Regions from separate parts of the Clostridium sp. CM039 genome, predicted to be linked through region 2. Evidence: riboswitches for the same ligand, from Rfam matches in the RefSeq annotation. Region 2 holds a riboswitch; each other region holds the start of a gene.

Region 1 (7,018 bases), 280 kb from region 2:
CATAGACCGCGTTATGTGACGCGCTTTTGCTATCTCTGCCACTTTTTCATCACTTACATAGCATAAAGCCTTACAATTTAAATCTTTAAGAGCTTTTTTGTTTATACCTGCCAGTGCCATTTTTGTATCAGTATAAATGGTAGCTCCATTTTTAAGTAACTCTACAGCCTCATCAATAGCTCCATCCCTAATATAAACTATGTTTTTATAATCGAAATCTGCTGTAGTATGTATTACTCTTTTGATTATTGAAAGCTCTTTGTCAGAAAATTTATGTTCTCCCATTTCTTGTCCAATAATTTCGAAGCTTTTTTTTTCTATATCCATAGGAATCTTTATATAATCCATATTTTAATCTCCTTTTCTTTTAATTTAAATAAGTGTTCATAGGTAGGGACGGTTAGCAACTAATTAATCTATTTGAAAATCTCCTTAAACCATTGTAAGTTTCCCCAAAAATGCACATGTCCATAAGCTGCCATAGTATTTTTTTTAACATATCCGCATTTCCAATTTTTCTCATATCCATCATAACCCTCTTTAGAAAGCTTAAATACCTTTTCTTCAGATAAATTAACAATAGATTTATGAAACTCATGACAGTTTATACTCATATTTTGTGGTAAAATATTATTTTCTACCCCTACCTTTATTTCTGCATACCCAAAGTTCTGAAGCTTTTTTGTTAAGGTGTAATACCCCTTAAAAAAGCCAACGGTATTATGTGATATTTTTTCTTCGCCTTGCAGTTTTTCTCCCTCAGTAAGATACATTAATCCTCCACATTCGGCGTAACAGTGTAGCCCATTATCAAGAGCTTTTTTTATACTGCCAAGCATTGATGTATTTTCAGATAGCTCCTTTATAAAAACCTCAGGGTACCCTCCACCTATGTAAAGAAAATCAATATTACTGGGTAGCTTCTTATCTTTAATTGGACTAAAATATATAACTTGTCCCATTTCCTCTAGAAGCTCTAAATTTTCTTTATAATAAAAACTAAAGGCCTTGTCATAGGCTACCGCTATCCTTTTCCCCTTATTCTCCACATGGAAATCATCTATATGCCTTTCACTTTCTTTAAATTGTTCTAACAATAAATCCATATCCAAATGCTTTTCTAATAACTTGGCACAGATTTCAATTTTCTCATCTAAATCCTCTGTTTCACTGCTTTGAATTAGCCCTAAGTGCCTACTTTTTAAGCTTAATCGTTCATCTTTTGGAAGATAGCCTAACACTTTCAAGTTACAGTTTTCTTTAATTGCTGCCTTAAGTAACTTATAATAATTTTCTGTTATATTATTTAGTATTATGCCCTTTATATTCGCATCTTTAAAATTTACTATTCCATTAATTTCTGCACAGAGGGTTGCTACCTGAGCCTTTGGAGACAATACAAGTATGATCGGCAAGTCTAAAACCTTTGACACGTGATACGTAGAATAGGATGTATTTATGCCTTTTCCATCATATAAACCCATTACACCTTCGACTACACCCAATTCTCCGCATCCTCTAGAAAAGCTAGCCTTAACTCCCGCCTCTCCCATAAGATACAAATCCAAATTTCTTGAACCTTTACCTGTTATCTTTGTATGAAAAGCTGAGTCTATATAATCAGGTCCTACTTTATACCCTTGTATCTCAAATCCCCTATTTTTAAACGCTTTCATAATTCCGAGTGTTACTGTGGTCTTACCACCACCACTTGAATCTGAAGCTATGACTATACTCTTCATTTATATTCACATCCTTTTGCGGACTATCCCCTAATGTGCAATTAGTTGTTAACTGTCCCTAATGTTTTCACTATCAATTCTAAGTTTTTCAAACACTGAATCAATTTTCCATTCCTATCATTATCCTTAATAGCAAGCCTTACATATTGTTTATCTAGTCCTCTAAAATTATCTGCTTTTCTTATAACAAATCCTTGAGCTAGGCATAGTTTATAAAGTGTCCCTGAGTCTAGTCCTTTTAATTTGCATAATACATAATTTCCATAGGTTAAATACACTTTATCTATAAATGAAATATTTTCAAGTGATCTTATAAACCTAGGCCTTTCCGCTCTTATCCACTCTTTGCTTTTTTCAATATAAACGTTATCTTTTAACACATGACGTGCAGCCATTTCTGCAAAACAGTTTATGTTCCAGGGGTTTTGTTTTTCTTTAACTTTTTTTAATAGGTCTACGTTACTACTTATTCCATACCCAAACCTTATACCAGGCATCGCAAAAAATTTGGTTAATGCTCTTATTATAAATAAACATTTGTATGTTTTAACTTTTTCACTGAAACTGTGCTGTGAATCTCCAGTAAATTCTATAAAAGCCTCATCTATTATTATGACTTTGTCGTTACATTCACAATATTCAAGAATTTTTTGAAACTCAGCCTTATTTATGATATTGCCATTGGGGTTATTCGGATTACCTAAAACCACACCTTCTACACTCTGTAATCTATTAAGAATATCCTCATAATCATAGGAAAGCTCAGCATATTCATGCTTTAATAAGGTATTCTCATTAATCTTCTCTTTTAAATAAGAATACTCTATACTACAATTCCACTTTTTAGCATCAATTTCGTACTCTACAAAAGATGGCACCACAATTAGTAGATTTTTATGACAAGCTATAACTAAGTCAATTATTTCTGCAGCCCCATTTCCTAAAACAAAATATTCTTTTGGGCAATCAATGTATTCTTTTAATTCTTTCAATACCTCCCTATATTGAATATCTGGATATCTTGTTAAAGCATCTACGGCTTCACTAATGTTATCAGTGAAACTTTTAGGAACCCCTAATGGATTAATATTAGAACTGTAATCTATTAATTCTCGCCCCTCAAGTAATCCATTAGTATAAACATCTCCACCATGTATCATTGAATACCTTCCTTTCTACTTGTAACTCTCATCTACCGTACTTTAGTTACTTATAACTTACGAAGAATTTTAATTTCCCTTATGTGTTTTCCCTACATTCTTAAACTTTTCATTAATTACATCATTAATGTGCTGTATATAAATGTCTTGAACGTCACTATTTTCTCCTAACCCATTCAGATATATTTTAACTTTAAACCCTTTTGCCTCTAAAATACTCTTCCAGGAGTCCTCTGCATCTCCCGCCATGTCATTCTTGGCATGGTCTCCTGCTACAAGCAGTAGTGGCATTAAAGTGACTTCGCTAATACTCTGAGTAGTAACATTAGGTATTACTCTTTCCAAAGTTGGATACCCTTCCACGGTTGCTACATGTACATTGTTAAAACCTCTATCCCTTAAAACGCTTTCAAAACAGCAATATACTGCATTTGCAATATGGTTTGTACCATGCCCCATCAAAATTACTGTATCCATTGGTTGCAATTGCTTTGATAGAGCATCCACCATTATTGAGTAATCATCTGGCACGCCTGCTTCTTCTCCCTTAAAACATAAAAGAGGTCTTCCTATTAAGATATTTTTAAATGCTTTACATTCTTTGTATCTATTAACTACATTATTTATATAATCAAATTCTACTCCAGGAATAACATGCAAAGGCTGAACAATTACCTCATTATATCCTTCGCTTTTTAACTTTTCCAAAGCTTCTTCTGGAGTATCTACATGAATATTATCCCTATTCTTAAGTACTCTAAGAATAATATGTGAAGTAAATGCTCTTCTTATATCATACTCTTCAAAAGTATGTCTTATTTTATCTTCTATTGCATCGATAGTTACTTTTCTTGCATCTTCATGTGTTGTTCCAAAACTTACAATTAAAATTGCCTTCTTCATTTCGATCATCCACCTTGCTAAATATTTTCCGAAATCTATCATAACATTTACATATAATGCTTTTTAAAACAAAAAAAATAGTACGCATACGATAGCGACTACTTTTTAATTAATCCATAATTAAATAGTTCTTTCCCTCCGAAAGCTTGTTAACATCATTTAGGCAGGTCTCCTGGCTTTTGATTCTTCCTTTAATTATCCTTCCTCATTTTTAATTTACGAAGTAGCATTTAAAAGTTTTTCATCAATTACAGTAGCGGGGGCTGCTGCGGATTTAAACCGCATTCCCTTTTCACCTATTTCAAGGCACCTAAAATCATATTCAATTCTCTATTAATTCTAGTTTATTATATTTAAGCCGTACTGTCAATATTTAGAGTGTCTCCTTAGTTTAATAGGCAAAAAAATGATTCAGAAAAATAGTTAGGGACGGTTAACAACTATTTAAATTATTTATATGTATATATTAGCTTAAGATTATGAATATCATCCCGATTCATAGGCAATAATTCAAATAAAAATCTATGAGGAAGGGTGATTTTAATGCCAAGAAAGGCAAGAGAAAAAACAGATGACTCGATATTTCATATTATGTGCAAAAGTATCAGCGAAATAAATTTATTCAAGGATGATGAGGATAAGAACAAGTATTTATCACTTGTAAAAAAGTATAAATATCTCTATAATTTTAAAATCTACGGTTACTGTCTTATGGATAACCATTCTCATTTAATGATTGATGCTAATGGTACTGATATATCAAAGGCAATGCATGGAATAAATTTTTCTTATGCAATGTACTTTAATAAAAAATATAAAAGGGAAGGACATCTTTTTAAAGATAGATTTAAGAGTAAAATAGTTAATAATGAACGATATTTGAAGACTTTATCTCTATATATACACAATAATCCTACGGATATAGATGAATATAAAAATTGTCCTGAAAAATATGCTTTTTCTAGTCTAGCCATATTTTTAGGAAAAAGACATGATTCTTTTAAATTAGTTGATTATGGATTTATTATGAGCTCTTTTGGTAATAACCTAAAAAATGCAAGAAAGAATTACTATAATCTTGTCTTTCGCTGTAATGGAGAAAAATTAAAACAAGAAATAGAATTTAAAGATGAAAAATCAGAGTATAAATGTGAACGAAAAATACTTGTAAGGAACTTTAAGCCAGAAGATATAATAGAATATATAGCGTCAAAGATGAATGTATCAAAAACTCATCTTTATATGAAGTACAGCAGAAAGCTTGTACGGGCAAAAGCCTTAACCGTTGTTCTAATGAGGAGCCTCTGTAATTTTAAATCTAGCGATATATCCAGCACTCTTGGAAACATTACACAGGCTAGAGTATCAAAATTAAGCACTATTGGCATCGAATTAATTGGAACAGAAGATAAATATGAGAATATTATCATGGATTTTATTAAACGTTATGCTTAGTAATAATTTATTAATATAATCTTCAATATTATCATTAATAACTTAATGACAATCATTAAAATTCATTCTAATTATTTACTTTAACCTACCTATTTATTAAATCTGTTATATTAAATAAAAAAGATTAGAATAACAGATGGATATATGCATTTAATAAACATGGACAAGTATCAAAAATATACATTTTACTTATGTATAATATAAAAATAATTAAAATTAGTGTTCAATAAATTAATTCAACGATAAAAAGGTACAAGTTTCCATAAACAACTTGCACCCAATTATAATATAAATAATTGTTAACCGTCCCCATTATCTTATCTTAACTTATTGCTATAAATAAGATCATAGTTAGAATTTCAACTAATTCATTATTAGCTCCTAAGCTATCTCCCGTAAGTCCCGTAATTTTACTCTCGCAAAACTTATTAAATAGAAAACTTAAAAGTAACGCTGATAGTATCAATATAACACTTTTGTTAAATCCTATTAATAAGGTTCCAAATACAATAGTTATAATACCTGAAATTACCACCCTTTTGATGTCAATATTTCCAATAAATATATTACCCGAGCCTGTTTCTTTAGCATTCTTACCAATAAAAGATATAAAAACAACGGTAAATCTTGCAATTATTGGCGTTGCAATTAATATGAGTGGTAAATTCTTTCCTATGATAGTGCAGACCGCTGCATATCGTGCTAACATATCAAATACTATAGCAATAGTTGCATAAGTGCCTACTGTGCTGTCCTTCATAATTTCTATTATTTTATGTTTGTCTCCTTTAAACGAAAAGAAACCATCACAAGTATCTCCAAGTCCATCCACATGTAATCCTCCAGTAATAACTATCGGTATAATAACTACAAATATTGCTGTAATATCTACTGGCAGCACTTTTATTAATATATAATAAGTTATCCACTGGACAATTCCTATAAATAATCCTACCACCGGAAAAAATACAGATCCCCGCCTAAAGTTTTCCTTGTCACAGTTTAAACTTTTATTTATAGGTATCCGTGTGAAGAATTGGAAAAACAGTAAAAAATCATTTAAATATTCTCTCATTTTATTTGCTCGCAAAGACTGGTCCTTGCAAAGCTCACCTCTTTCCTAAATAGTAATGTTTATTTTAATTTTAAAGTTAATCGTCAAGAACTAAATATACCTCAAATCAATTTTCTAACTATGCATTATGAATAATAGCATCAATATATAAATTACCATATTCATATTTTATAATGCTTATATCCCCATTTTTACAACCAAATTTCCAAAACAAATCTATATTTTCATTCATAATATAACAATATATAGCTCTTATGACTCCCGAATGAGCGCATATTAAAATATTATCGCATTCTATCTTTTTAATATGCTCCATAAAGTTCTTAACTCTTTCACATAGTTTAATATAACTTTCTCCATTCGGAGGTACAAATTCTTTCCAATTATTTTGCCAACAAATACACTGTTGGGGATATGAAACTTTAATTTCCTCGTATGTTTTCCCTTCAAAATCTCCAAAATCAGTTTCATTTATTCTATTATCTTGTATAACTGCAATTTCCTGTTGTCCTAAAACTAACTTTGCCATCTCTAAAGTTCTTTTTTTATCACTAACGTATACTCTATCTAATTTTATGCCATCAAAGAAATCTTTAGCCTTATTGCCTTGAGCTATGCCAATTTCATTTAGACTTATATCCAAATTACCATAATAAGACCCTTTTCTATTTTCTTCAGTCTGG
Region 2 (7,018 bases):
CGTGGATATCTATGAAGGTGAGAAAATCGCTGTCATTGGTTCCAATGGATCCGGAAAATCTACATTTTTCTTGAATATAAACGGTGTATTTACACCTGAACAGGGAAAAATCATTTACCGGGGTACTGTCGTTAATAAAAAGAATTTAAAAGGACTTCGAAAAAATATCGGAATTGTATTTCAAGATGCGGACAATCAAATAATCGCATCTACAGTTAGGGCAGAAGTTGGATTCGGGCCGATGAATTTAAGGCTTCCAAAAGAGGAAGTACTAAAGCGAGTTGAGGAAGCACTGGCATACATGAACATATCAGATTTCAAGGATCGTCCGCCACACTATTTGAGTGGCGGTGAAAAGAAGCGCGTCACCATTGCGGGCATCATTGCTATGAAATCGGAGATCATTATCTTTGATGAACCTACTGCATCACTGGATCCTTTAAATGCACTGATGTTAGAAGAAGTTTTGGATAAGCTTGGTTCGGAGGGCAAGACAATGCTCATTTCCACCCATGATTTAGATTTCGCATATCGATGGGCGGAGCGAGTCCTTGTATTCTGCAAAGGAAAAATTATCGCAGATGGAACACCATTAGAAATTTTCCAAAATACAGAAATTTTAAAACAAGCAAATCTAAAACAGCCAACCGTGATGGAGATATATGAATTGCTTGTAGAAAAACATCTGCTGGAAGATACTAGTGCCTATCCGAAAAGTACGCAAGAATTTAAGGAAATGTTTGAAAAATAGTTAGGTTTTCTAGGCGGGTTAGCTTAGATTAATATAAATTAAAAACAATAGAGGAGGAAAAAAATGAATCAGAAAGAAAAGAAAATTGTCTTTATTGCGATTGCTTTCGCATTAATTTTCGGGGTAGCTCCGGCAGCAAACGCAATGCATATCATGGAAGGATACCTTCCACCAAAATTCTGTATTATATGGGGTGTTATATGCGTTCCATTCTTGGTAGCAGGTTACTTATCAATTAAGAAAACATTAGCTAAGAACCGTAAATCCATCACTATTCTTGCTATGTCAGGCGCATTCATTTTTGTGCTTTCATCTTTAAAGATTCCGTCAGTAACAGGAAGTTGCTCACATATGACTGGTACCGGACTTGGTGCAATCCTATTCGGACCAATGGCAGTCAGCATCCTGGGGATTATTGTACTACTTTTTCAGTCAATTTTGCTTGCTCATGGCGGACTGACCACTCTTGGTGCTAATACGTTTTCTATGGCTATTGCAGGACCGCTTATTACTTATGTAATCTACAAATCAGGCCAGAAGCTCAAAGTCAATAAATATGTAGGTATTTTTCTGGCAGCATCAATCGGTGACTTATTAACCTATTGTGTAACAAGTTTTGAACTTGCACTTGCGTATCCGTCTGCAAACGGTGGTATCGCAGCATCTGTAGTCAAGTTCCTTGCAGTATTTGCACCGACACAGCTTCCACTGGCAATTATCGAGGGTATTCTGACCGTTGTTATCATTATGGGTCTTGAAACATATGCAAAATCCGAATTAACAGAACTTGGATTCCTAAAGGGAGGCGAAAATTAATGGTAAAGACGAAAAAAAGGGTTATCATTTTATTAATTATTGCTGCAGTGATTGCCATTATACCATTATTCACGTTAAAGGGTGCTGAATTTGGTGGCTCAGATGATGCAGGAAGCAAAGTGGTTTCCGAGATTACAGGTACCGAGTATAAGCCTTGGTTTGAACCTGTTATGGAAACTTGGATTGGTGGAGAATTACCAGGGGAAATTGAGAGTTTACTCTTTTGTCTACAGACAGGTATAGGAGTTGGTGTTCTATTCTTTTTCCTGGGAAGATTCGTAGAGAGAACTAAAAAAGAAAATCAGGGGAATAAAACTGAATAATGCTTTTTCATATAATTGGGATGAAAGTATCATTTATTGATTTAATATTATAATTATGGGTAATTAAAGTATTAATTGCTTTAGTTTAAAAGGGAAGACAGGTGGAAATCCTGCGCGGTCCCGCCGCTGTAAAAGAGGAGTCCTTATAAAAAATACCACTGGGAAACTGGGAAGGTTTTAAGGGCAATGAGACTTAAGCCAGAATACCTTTCTATAATTATACACAGTTAACTCTACGAGAGATAGGGAGGTGTTTTCAAAATATGGTGGTAAATGTAGAAAAGAGGTTCGAGTTGGTTAGCTATATGGCTGATATTGAAAAGGGAATTATTGAAAAAACACTGAATAAAAACGAAAACAATGTTAGCAAAACATCAAGAGAATTAAGTATTTCAAGACAAGATTTGCAATATAAAATAAAAAAATATAAGATAACCCTGAGATAATAAAGCATATGTATGCATATGCTAATAAAAGGAGAAATGAATATAATGGGGAAATTAAAAAACGGATATGTTCAAATTTATACGGGGAATGGCAAGGGGAAAACGACTGCAGCTGTAGGACTAGCTGTACGTGCAGCAGGAAATGGATATACTGTATTTATGGTACAGTTTTTGAAGGGAAGTAAAACTGGTGAAATTGAAAGTGCAAAAAAATTGGCTCCCTTTTTTAACATATTTAGGTTTGAGAAAAAAAGAGGTTTTTTTTGGACGTTAAATGCAGAGGAAAAAAATGAATTAAAAGAAGAAGTACAAAAGGGGTATGAATTTTGCAGGGAAGCATTAAAAGAAGAAAAATGCGACATACTTATCATGGATGAGGTAATGGGAGCGTTGAACAATCAACTAATAAGTGAAGAACAACTACTAGAATTAATGGAGAATAAACCTGGTAATATAGAATTGATTTTAACAGGGAGAGACGTACCTAAAGCTATAATAGATAAAGCAAACCTTGTAACTGAGATGAAGGATATTAAACATTATTTTAACGAAGGAATACCATCTAGAGAGGGTATAGAGTTTTGATTATAACCACCTCAAATTCTAAAATTAAGTTAATAATATTTAGAGTTTGAAGGGGGAATTATTATGAATACGTACAAAAACTTAGGCAAAGAATTTATTGTCAATATAACGGGGAATAGAGAAGCCGATATGGTTATTGTGGAAGAATTTAATAAAAGCTCTGTTATAAATAAAGCTCAATTAAAAAAGGTTTTATGGAAGAGATTAAAAGAAAGTAATTTAATATAGCATATAAAGGTATGAGATGTTTTGCATTTCATTTAAAAGGGAACCAGGTGAAAAGCCTGAACGGTCCCGCCGCTGTAATGGTGAGAAGCTTTAAATTATACCACTGACAATTTTGTTGGGAAGGATTAAAGCGACTATGATCCAAAGTCAGAAGACCTGCCTTCATTAATACACCAAGAACGTTACGAGTGATAGGGGGTGTGACGCATATTTGTATGAAAATGCATTTTAAATTTTGCATTTTTTACAAATATGGTTGGTATTATTATCAAGCCCTTAGCATAAATGCTAAAGGGCTTAATTTTTCGTTGAGAAAGAAATTATGATTATTTTACAGAGGATAGGTAATACAATTGATAATTATAAGGAGGCATATTATGCAAATAAAGATAAAGGAATTTGCGCTTATAAACATAGGAATGCTTATGGTATCAGCAGGTTTATATTTCTTTTTAATGCCAAATAATTTAGCGACAGGTGGGGCGAATGGATTAGCAATAGTTATAAATAAATTTACAGGGGGGTTATCCGTAGGTTGGATAATGATGATAATAAACCTTATTTTGTTTGTAATAGCATTTATTGCTATCGGAAAGAGTTTTGGTGGAAAAAGTGTGTATGCAAGCTTTGGTGTAGGAGGTATTATAATTGTATTTCAAAAGTTTATACCTATTAATAATTCAATTACAGGAGATATTTTACTGGAACTTATATTTGGAATACTAATATCAGGAATAGGTACAGCTATAGTCTTTGATCAAAACGCTTCAACAGGGGGGACAGATATCTTAGCTAAGATATTAAATGAATTTTTTCATATAAATTTAGGAAAAGGAGTTTTAATATGTGATTTAATTATAATTTTAATGGCAGTTTTTGCTTTTGGAATTAAGCTATCATTATATGCAATGCTCGGAGTTATAATTAATGGATTTCTTATAGACCACATCATAGATGGAATAAATGTGTGCAAAGAAGTTACAATTATAAGTAAGAACAGCGATAAGATAAGAAAATATATAAGAGAAAAGCTAGATAAAACATCTACTGTATATAACGGAGTAGGGGATTTTTCAGATGAGGATAAAGAAGTTGTTGTGGTTATAGTAGGAAGAAGGGAGTTTATAACACTTAAAAAATTCATAAAATTTGTTGATAAGGATGCTTTTGTAACAGTGAATAATATTTATGAAGTCTTTGGATACGGATTTAAATCCTTAAAACATTAAATAAAAATTTTAGATAGCTAATAGAGCGGATTAACAACATTTATGCCATGAAAGCAGGCAAAATTGTTAGTTATGGAATACCGACAGAAGTCTTAACCCAAGAATTAATAAAGTCTTTTAAATATTATGTATAAACCTTCTTATATAAAATGATATTTTATATTACTTTTTATATCAAGTACAATCTCTTCAATTATATCCTTGATTTGCATATTCCTTGTGCCTGGTATATAAATACCATGTTTTTGTAGTGGAAGTATATATTTAGTACAATCCATATTAAATATTGACGTGGCAATCATGGGGGTAATTTCACCGTTAATGCCACCACTACATATTATTCCAATTGGACCGATTATGCTATCAATTTTATTTTTCTTGCAAAATGAGCAAATTGATTCCTCTCCACTTATACCAATATTTGCACCAGCTCTTACCATATTTGAACAAGCAAATGTATTTGTACCAAGTGCAACAATATAGATATCTAGGCTAATTTCTTTACGAATTTTTTTTATGATTGTTTGACCAAGACCTGCCCCTTGTGCGTCTATTACAGCTATTTTCATGGTAATACCTCCAAAAAATAAAATTTATAATATAATGAAATCTATTTTTATATAGATAATATTATTATACTATAATGTTTATGTATATTCTGTGTTTAGTTCAAATAAAATTACAACGTTGGTATAAATAAAATGATTATAAAAAAGCAAAAAAAATTGTCCCATAAAGGTATTAATTTTATAATTCGAGGCAAAATAAAGAAAATAATATTAATAATATAATTGATATAAATGAAGGGGAGAATTTAGTGAAAAACGAGGAAAGTATAAAGGTTATTCCTTTAGGAGGCCTTGGAGAAATAGGTAAGAATATAACAGCTTTTGAATATGCGAATGAAATCATTGTTATAGACTGTGGTATAGCCTTTCCTGATGAGGAAATGTATGGTGTAGATTTAGTAATTCCAGATATAACTTATTTAAAAAATAATGCAGAAAAAGTAAAAGGTATTTTTTTAACTCATGGACATGAAGATCATATAGGGTCGCTTCCGTACATTCTAAAACAATTGAATGTACCTATTTATGGTACTAGGTTAACGTTAGGGCTAATTGAAAATAAACTAAAGGAGCACAATATATTATCTAATTGTGAACTTCACAATGTAAATGCTGGAGAAACAATAGAACTACAAAATCTTAAAGTTGAATTCATAAGGGTTACTCACAGCATAGCAGACTCCTGTGCTATTGCCATCCACTCACCACTAGGTGTTATATTACATACTGGTGACTTCAAAATTGATTATACCCCCATTGATGGATTGGTCATGGATCTTGAACGTATCTCAAATTTAGGTAAAGAGGGCGTGCTACTTCTTATGGCGGATAGCACGAATGTGGAACGTGAAGGGCATACAATTTCTGAAAAAACTATAGGGAAGACTCTAACTAGAATAATTTCTAATGCAGAGGGAAGGGTTATTGTAGCTACATTTGCTTCAAATATTCACAGAATACAGCAGATCGTAGACGCCTCTGTGAAACATGGTAGAAAAATTGTTTTTAGTGGGAGGAGTATGGACAATATCTCACAAGTAGCTATTGAACTTGGATATCTCCATGTACCAGAAGGTTACATTATAGGTATAGATGATATGCAAAATTACCACAATAAAAATATTACAATAATAACTACCGGAAGTCAGGGCGAACCTATGGCAGGACTTGCTAGAATGGCTTTTGCTACTCATAGGAAAATCACCCTTGAACCAGAGGATTTATTTGTTATTTCTGCATCTCCAATTCCAGGCAATGAGAAACTTATATCTAGAGTAATCAATGAGCTATTCAAAAAAGGGGCAGAGGTAATTTATGAGGATTTAGAAGAAGTGCATGTATCCGGTCACGCATATCAAGAAGAATTGAAATTAATTCACGCATTAGTTCATCCTAAATATTTTATGCCAGTTCATGGTGAATACAGACATTTAAGTCACCATGCTAAGTTAGCACAAGAATTAGGTATGCAAGGCAAAGATATATTTACTATGGAAACAGGGCAGGTTTTAGAACTTACAAAGGATGAAGCTAAAGTAACAGGACGGGTACACACTGGATCTGTATTTGTAGATGGACTTGGTGTTGGGGATGTTGGAAGCATAGTGCTTAGAGATAGAAAGCACTTAGCAGAAGATGGCATGCTCACTGTTGTGGTTACTTTAGAACGCGAATCTTATAGTATTATTGCGGGACCAGACATAATAACTCGCGGATTTATATATGCAAAGGAATCGGATGAATTAATTAGTGAAGTAAAAGAAATTGTTAGGGTTGAGCTTAATAAGTGCTTAGACAAGAAAATTATTGAATGGTATGTATTAAAATCTAATATAAAAAAATCCACAGAGCGATATTTGTATGAAAAAACAAAGCGTAGGCCAATTATTCTTCCAATTATTATGGAGATTTAACAGTTTTTTTAAGCTGGTGGTATATACAAAAGGCCAGCAAAAATCATATAGTAAAACTAAAAAATTGCAGTAGTTAGTTCTACTGCTTTTTTATATTGCTATTGTATCTAAAAATAGTATTAATTTTTAACATAACAAAAGACTGCCCTGTTAGGTAC
Region 3 (7,018 bases), 1.5 Mb from region 2:
AAATCGTTTATTTTGTTTCCTATTGTTGGTTTATACATTTTTTCTCCAAAATATTCATTCGTACCACCTAGTCTAACTCCCATAGCCCCCGCTGCTGCGCCTTCTGGATAAGCACAATTAGGACTTTTATGATTTTTTCTATCTCTTATCATCACTTTTATACTGCAAGCAATATTTCCTCGAACAAGTGGTGATGCCAAACAGATTAAAAATCCTGTTATTCTTGCTGGTATAAAATTAAATACATCGTCTGTTTTAGCTGGAAAGAACCCAATATATTTATATTTTTCATTCATATATCCAAGCATTGAATCCATGGTATTTATGCCCTTATACATCATAGCTAAAGGTGCTCCCCCTAATAATGCATAGAGAATAGGGGCTATAACACCATCTGCTGTATTCTCTGCAATGGTCTCCACATCAGCTCTTACTATTTCATACTCAGTAAGGGTTTTTGTATCTCTCCCTACAAGGTACGATAATTTAACTCTTGCGTCATAAATATCATTATTAACTAAAGAATCATAAACCTTCTTACCTTCTTTATGAAGGCATCTAGCAGCTATTGTCGTCCAAAGCAATATTATATTGAGAATATGGTACAACCAAAAAAACTTATTAGAAATTCTCAAAATTATAAAAGGCACTAAAAAACTAGAAAGTGCTACTATAACTACAATAATTCCGCCAAAAACTTTAATTTGACCATTAGTTTTACATATCGTTCTGCCTAACTTATCTAATTTAGAAATAAGCTTTCCTATATAAATCACCGGATGTTTAAACCAATATGGATCTCCAATTAATAAGTCTAACATTACCGCTAAAATTAAATCTATTATGTTCGTCTGAAATAGTATTGCCATTTTAATTCCTCACTATCTTATACTGTTATAATTTTTTAAATAGTTGTTAACTGTCCCTAACTTTTTCTTTTTATTCCTATGATTTTATAGATTGAATCCATATCTACATTATCTCTAACTATATCTGCTAGCTTGTCTAATTCTTTTTCTCTTAGATTTTCATAAACCTTAGATTTTTTAGGTTCCATAGCTTTTTTTACCCTTAAAGTATTAATCATATGTTCTCTAAACTCTACTCCATCAAAAACTCCATGAATATATGTACCCATAACATTTCCACCTGCATTTATTGCTCCATCGAAGGATGACGTATCAGAACCATTCTTATCATAGATTTCAAAAAGTGGTTTTGCATTATGACCATATTTACAAATTCCCATATGTATTTCGTAACCATAAGTTTCTATACTAGTATCCCTAATGTTAATGCTACGAGCCTTTACTCTTGTAGTTATTTTCTCATCTTCAAATATTGTGTCTACGTCTAAAAGCTTCATACCCTCTGTTTCTTTTGAATTTCCCTCTAAGCCATTAGGGTCACTTAAGCTATTTCCTAACATTTGATAGCCTCCACAAATGCCTAATACGTTACCTTGTACACTATATTGCTGAACCGCTTCTGCAAGTCCCGAATTTCTTAAAGAAATTAAATCATCAATAGTATTTTTTGTTCCCGGTATGATAAGGAGGTCTGGTGTGCCCAATTCTCCTTTAGTTGTAACAAATCTAACTGATACATCTTCTTCAGCCTTTAATGCGTCTAAATCCGTAAAATTCGATATATGTGGAAGCTTTATTACAGCAATATCAATAGGTGCAGTAATTTTTTTGTTAAATTCTACTGCACCATCTTCATCTTCGAGTTCCAATCTAAAATAAGGAACTACTCCTGCACATGGAATATGTATAATATCCTCAAGCATTGTAAGTCCTGGCTTTAAGATTTCTAAATCTCCTCTAAACTTATTAATAATAGTGGCTTTAACTCTTTTTTTCTCGGCCTCATTAAGCAAAAGCAAAGTCCCTGCTAGTGACGCAAATACTCCACCCTTATCTATATCTCCTGCGAGTATCACAGGTGCATCTATAAGTTCCGCCATTCCCATATTCACTATATCTCTATCTCTTAAATTAATTTCTGCTGGGCTACCTGCTCCTTCCATTACTATAATATCAAACTTCTTCTCTAATTCTTCAAACTGCTTTTTTAACATGTCTTTGAATTCCAATTTCATATTATGATATTCCATAGCTGTACTATTCCCAAAAACCTTTCCATTAACGATAATTTGGCACTTTTTATCCGAGGTAGGTTTTAATAAAATCGGATTCATATATACCTCTGGCTCCAATCCTGCCGCATAGGCTTGAAGCACCTGCGCACGTCCCATTTCTTTTCCATCCAATGTAATATAAGAATTCAATGACATATTCTGTGACTTAAAAGGACATACTGAAAACCCATCTTGCACAAAAATTCTGCAAAGTGCTGTTACTAATATGCTTTTTCCTACTGATGAAGCGGTTCCTTGAACCATTACTTTAGCCATTACTATTTCTCCTTTCTTCCTGCTTGTATTCTTATTTGGCACACAACAAAAAAACAGCAAGCTTGCGCACCTGCTGTTATGTACAAATTTTTCATTGCACTAACTTGAATTCTACAGTTCTTTCCCGCCGAAAGCTTAATATTACTAATTTAGGCAGGTCTCCTGGCTCTTGATACACTTTCTCTTATCACTTTCCCTTTCAGGTAGTTATAAAAGATTTTCTCTCAATTACAGTAGCGGGGGCTGCTGTGGAATTACACCACATTCCCTTTTCACCTTACTAATCATATACTAAAGTAGCTGCATCCACTTTAGTGGCTGATTAATAATAGGCACCTAAACAAATCTATTCATTTTTAACTAATATAATTCATAATTTTCATTTTTAAAATTTTCAATTTAATACATTTCTATGTAATTAAGTTTATAGCATTATGTTAATCCTGTCAATAAATAAGAATCTAAAATGCTTAAGCCTCATATGGTTATAAGTTATCTCCTGCGAAGCTGCAACAGTTCCACAGGAGATGCATTAATTCGCTAAATTAATTTTGCCTGTAGAAACATAGCTTGTTTGCCTATTTCTGTGAATTTAGCTTCATATTCTGTAACTACGTTATCTTTAAAATCACTCTTATGCAAATCATAGGTTGAAAATAATATTTCAAACCCACACTCTTTGAAATAATCTACCGATTCTTCGAATAACTCTGTATCATCTGTTTTGAACCAAACTTCAGATCCCGGTTTTAAGAATTTCTTATAGCTCGTCAAGAACTTAGTATGAGTTAATCTTCTTTTATTATGTCTGTCTTTTGGCCAAGGATTACAAAAATTTATATAAATTCTGCTTATCTCATCTTTTGCAAACACATCATCAATAAGCATAATGTTCATTGGCATAAGACGTACATTTATGTCTTGTTCCCCTTCAACTTCTCTTACTTCTATAACTTTTCTAAGGGCAAATACCAGAACCTCATCTTTTAAATCAATGCCTACAAAATTGATATCGAGATCTCTCCTGGACTTTTCTGATATAAATCTACCTTTACCGCAACCTAGTTCTAGATGAATTGCATTGTTATTTTTAAACTCTTCATTCCATTTTCCTTTGTGATCATATTGGTCAGTTATTACAATATGACTAGTTTCCAGCTCTGGCCTAGCCCAATATTTTTTTCTTAAGCGCATATATTTTTCTCCTTACATTCTAAATAATAAAAAATCACTATATGATTTTCTTAGCTTTATATTAATATTAAAACATCCCTGCAATATTTAAAAATTGTTTAAATAACCATAACCCTGGCGCTTGCACGATATAAGTAAAAACTGATTGTCCACCAGGTAATATAGGCAATATTAACACCATAAATATTAAGAATTGATACCTATAAATTGTATCTGGTAAATTGTAAAAAAACTTTGGGAACAAATCCCTAACTATATGAGATCCATCAAATCCCGGTATTGGCACTAAATTAAGAAAAAACAAAATACAATTTAGGTACCCTGTAATTATTAAAATTTGGCTAATAATAGTATATAATCCACCATGAATTGGTGGAAATTTCGAAAATAACACAGTAAGAATTGCAAATACAAACCCTAGAATTAGATTAGCAATTGGGCCTGCAACTGAAACTTTCAAATCATCCTTATAATAATTTTTAAATGCACTAGGATTTGTCTGAACAGGCTTTGCCCAACCAAACCCTACTAATATAATCATAAGAAATCCCATTGGATCTATATGTGCGATTGGATTCAGCGTAAGTCTCCCTTGAAATCGTGGAGTTTTGTCTCCTAACCTATCTGCTACGATAGCATGCGCATACTCATGAAAAGTAAATGCTAATAAAATTGCGGGTATCATCAAAATCTTATTTAATATTTGTTGTGTATCCAAATTTATTCCTCCTTATACTCCTACATGGTAGGCAATGTTAATCGCTACTCACCTTGTTAATGCATCTTTGACTTGTTATTTTTTAAGATGTCTACTATCCTATTATAACAAAGTTTATTGTTATTTTGAATTGAATATTCTTAAAATAAAATAATATATTCCCACAACTATATCCTTATGAATTAACTTATATTTTCAGATTATAGAAAAAACCTTATCTTAAAAAGATAAGGTCTTAAATAAACATCATAGTATCGACTACTTAAAAAGAACAAAAGATACTTCTTTATCATTAACCAATGATACTATTCCCTTAGTATACAATTGCAATAATTTTCCTTTATAGCTAGTTTCAGTTCCAGAACTAACATCTTTTATTACAGCTTTCATTACATCATTTTGATAGACCTTACCAAGAGATGTAACAAATAGATCATTTTTTTTAGAAGGTTTTTGTAAATCAATCACTTTCCAATTTTCAGTATTTTCTAATGTTTTCCCATAATAAATTTTGCTTACCAAATTATCTTTTAATTCTCCAAGATACACATTGTCCTCATCATCAGTGCCAATTAAAGTAAGTTTTTCTACACCTTTAATATTTATAGGTTCCTCAAGGGTGGTAGAATACATTTTATTATAGACTAATCCCTCGTACACCAAATTATCTTCATGGCGCGCTAATGCCATATTACTCACACTCTTTGGTATTGTATCAATTTTTGTCATCTCTTCGTCTCTGTCACTTCTATAGTCTCTGTCAATTCTATATATACTACTGCTACCACCTTCATTTAAAACCTTTATATAAATAACCCCTGTTAAAATTGATACTTGAATATCTTCTACTTCATCATTTGTACCAGTATAGGCTAATTTTCCTATCTTTACTTTTTCACCTTTTTCTACGTCATAAGAATATACTACTAATTTACTAGACTCATCATCACTTTTTTCTACTAAAAACATTCTATTTCTATCTGGAAGCCATTTATAAAAAGAAATTTCACTTCCATCTTCAGCCTCTATATTTTTAACGTTTCCATTCTTACCATCAGCAATTTTTAATTCTTTATTCTCATAATAGCATAAATATTTAGCACCATAGGATACTAATATATTTTCTGCGTTTGCTGGCAATGTAATATCAATATTTTTTAATTTATCGCTTTTATTTTCATCAATTTTTTCCGTAACCATTTTTGAATCAGTAGCTAAAAAATAATGATCTATATAAAATAGAACTAAACATTGCATGGATAACGAAAATACTATCCATATACTTATTCTTTTCTTCCAACTCATAGTTTCTTCTCCTTTAATTTAAAATGTACTATGCTCAAATTTCACTTTATTGCCTACTCTCCACATAAATAATTGAAGGTATAGATCTTTCTCCATAGCTGTCGCTAGGATTGTTTATAACTTCATCATCATAAAACAAGGTAGAAGAAGAACCTCCATCTAAATTAGTAGCATTATAAGCACCAAACTTATACAATTCGTCTTGTACCTCTCTTAAAGTAGCCCCTAAACTGCCTACCTGTCTACCATCGATAACTAATAATATTATTGCTCCATCTTTTCTTTGTCCAATAGCTGTTCTAGGTGCTATCCCCTGCCCTCCGACACCCGTATTTATAGTTTTCTGTCCATTAACTATAAGTGCCGGACCAAAAGATACCGCTTCCATCACTTCAAGCTCTTTCATTTCTTTAATTGAATGAGCTCCAACTAATAGATTTCCCGACTTAGTAAATGCTACAACCTCTGTTTTTTCATTTTCATTTTTTATATCATTAAAAATTTCTTTACCATTAGACATTATAATTCCTGTTGGATTTGCTCCCGTTCCTGCCCATTTTGTGTCACCAGCTTTATCTGTAAACGCGCCACCATTAACCGCTGCAATTGCATTATTATTTTTTGCAATATCACTAGTTAATTGCCCTTCCCTTAATTGCCCTTCCCGGTTGAGCTTACTACTATACCCTACTTTTAATCTAGTCGCGTCACTGATTACTAACACATGCCCTTTAAATTTTGTCCCTTTAATATCATATCTTTCAATACTATTATCATCTTTATTTTCTACATTTACGCCAGCCAAGTTATCTTGAGCTATAGTTTCCACTACTTGGTCCTTCATAATTTCTTTTATTTTTTCATCGGATAAAAATGATGTTGCTAGCCACTGTAATGAAAGAGTGGTCATTGCTGAACCTACCACTGTAGTCTTTACATTTTTAAACGGACCATAATAAATCATAAATGGGCCTGTAATAGCTGTAAAAGTTAATTCAAATATTATAAAAAATAAAACAAGCGTGCTTTGACTTCTTTTTTTTCTCTTCCCACATTTTTCTATTTTTTTCATCTTTCCCATCCTTTTCTTTATTATGTACTATCATATTATACAATAAAACTATATATTTTAACACATCTTTTAAATGTAATTTTTGTGAATATAAATATCATATGATAAATTAATACAAAAGAGAGTATAAATTTTTATACTCTCTTCTATAGAATTAAATTTTTATAATTTTTTAGAGCCTTCGTATGCTAGGGGCGACCTCTCACATTCATCATATTTCAAAGTTACTTGATAACACAAGTCACTACCCTTCATTTTTTCAGAGGCATAACACAAACCATTTGACCTCGAATCAAGAAAAGGATGATCT

Evidence for each region. Region 2 has a riboswitch for cobalamin ahead of ACWJJ2_RS10655 (YitT family protein). Riboswitches for the same ligand answer to the same signal wherever they lie in the genome.
Region 1: it holds a riboswitch for cobalamin, as region 2 does, so the genes downstream of both, ACWJJ2_RS09380 (sirohydrochlorin cobaltochelatase) here and ACWJJ2_RS10655 (YitT family protein) in region 2, are expected to answer to the same signal.
Region 3: it holds a riboswitch for cobalamin, as region 2 does, so the genes downstream of both, ACWJJ2_RS17715 (cobyric acid synthase) here and ACWJJ2_RS10655 (YitT family protein) in region 2, are expected to answer to the same signal.

The regions. Positions count from the first base shown of each region.
Region 1 is NZ_CM143649.1:1,975,253-1,982,270, forward strand. Features, by position in the region: gene ACWJJ2_RS09365 (precorrin-8X methylmutase) at 1-348, opposite strand, end outside; gene ACWJJ2_RS09370 (cobyrinate a,c-diamide synthase) at 417-1,742, opposite strand; gene ACWJJ2_RS09375 (pyridoxal phosphate-dependent aminotransferase) at 1,784-2,902, opposite strand; gene ACWJJ2_RS09380 (sirohydrochlorin cobaltochelatase) at 2,972-3,805, opposite strand; cobalamin riboswitch at 3,951-4,135, opposite strand; gene ACWJJ2_RS09385 (transposase) at 4,349-5,260, shown strand; gene cobS (adenosylcobinamide-GDP ribazoletransferase) at 5,583-6,335, opposite strand; gene cobC (alpha-ribazole phosphatase) at 6,454-7,018, opposite strand, start outside.
Region 2 is NZ_CM143649.1:2,253,018-2,260,035, reverse strand. Features, by position in the region: gene ACWJJ2_RS10685 (energy-coupling factor ABC transporter ATP-binding protein) at 1-751, shown strand, start outside; gene ACWJJ2_RS10680 (energy-coupling factor ABC transporter permease) at 815-1,567, shown strand; gene ACWJJ2_RS10675 (energy-coupling factor ABC transporter substrate-binding protein) at 1,567-1,890, shown strand; cobalamin riboswitch at 1,931-2,119, shown strand; gene ACWJJ2_RS10670 (helix-turn-helix domain-containing protein) at 2,154-2,336, shown strand; gene ACWJJ2_RS10665 (cob(I)yrinic acid a,c-diamide adenosyltransferase) at 2,382-2,921, shown strand; gene ACWJJ2_RS10660 (hypothetical protein) at 2,985-3,149, shown strand; cobalamin riboswitch at 3,140-3,327, shown strand; gene ACWJJ2_RS10655 (YitT family protein) at 3,527-4,378, shown strand; gene ACWJJ2_RS10650 (DUF3842 family protein) at 4,519-4,947, opposite strand; gene ACWJJ2_RS10645 (ribonuclease J) at 5,196-6,860, shown strand.
Region 3 is NZ_CM143649.1:3,764,233-3,771,250, reverse strand. Features, by position in the region: gene cbiB (adenosylcobinamide-phosphate synthase CbiB) at 1-845, opposite strand, end outside; gene ACWJJ2_RS17715 (cobyric acid synthase) at 926-2,419, opposite strand; cobalamin riboswitch at 2,555-2,738, opposite strand; gene trmB (tRNA (guanosine(46)-N7)-methyltransferase TrmB) at 2,960-3,613, opposite strand; gene ACWJJ2_RS17705 (site-2 protease family protein) at 3,681-4,298, opposite strand; gene ACWJJ2_RS17700 (hypothetical protein) at 4,590-5,636, opposite strand; gene ACWJJ2_RS17695 (phosphodiester glycosidase family protein) at 5,683-6,708, opposite strand; gene ACWJJ2_RS17690 (PhoH family protein) at 6,871-7,018, opposite strand, start outside.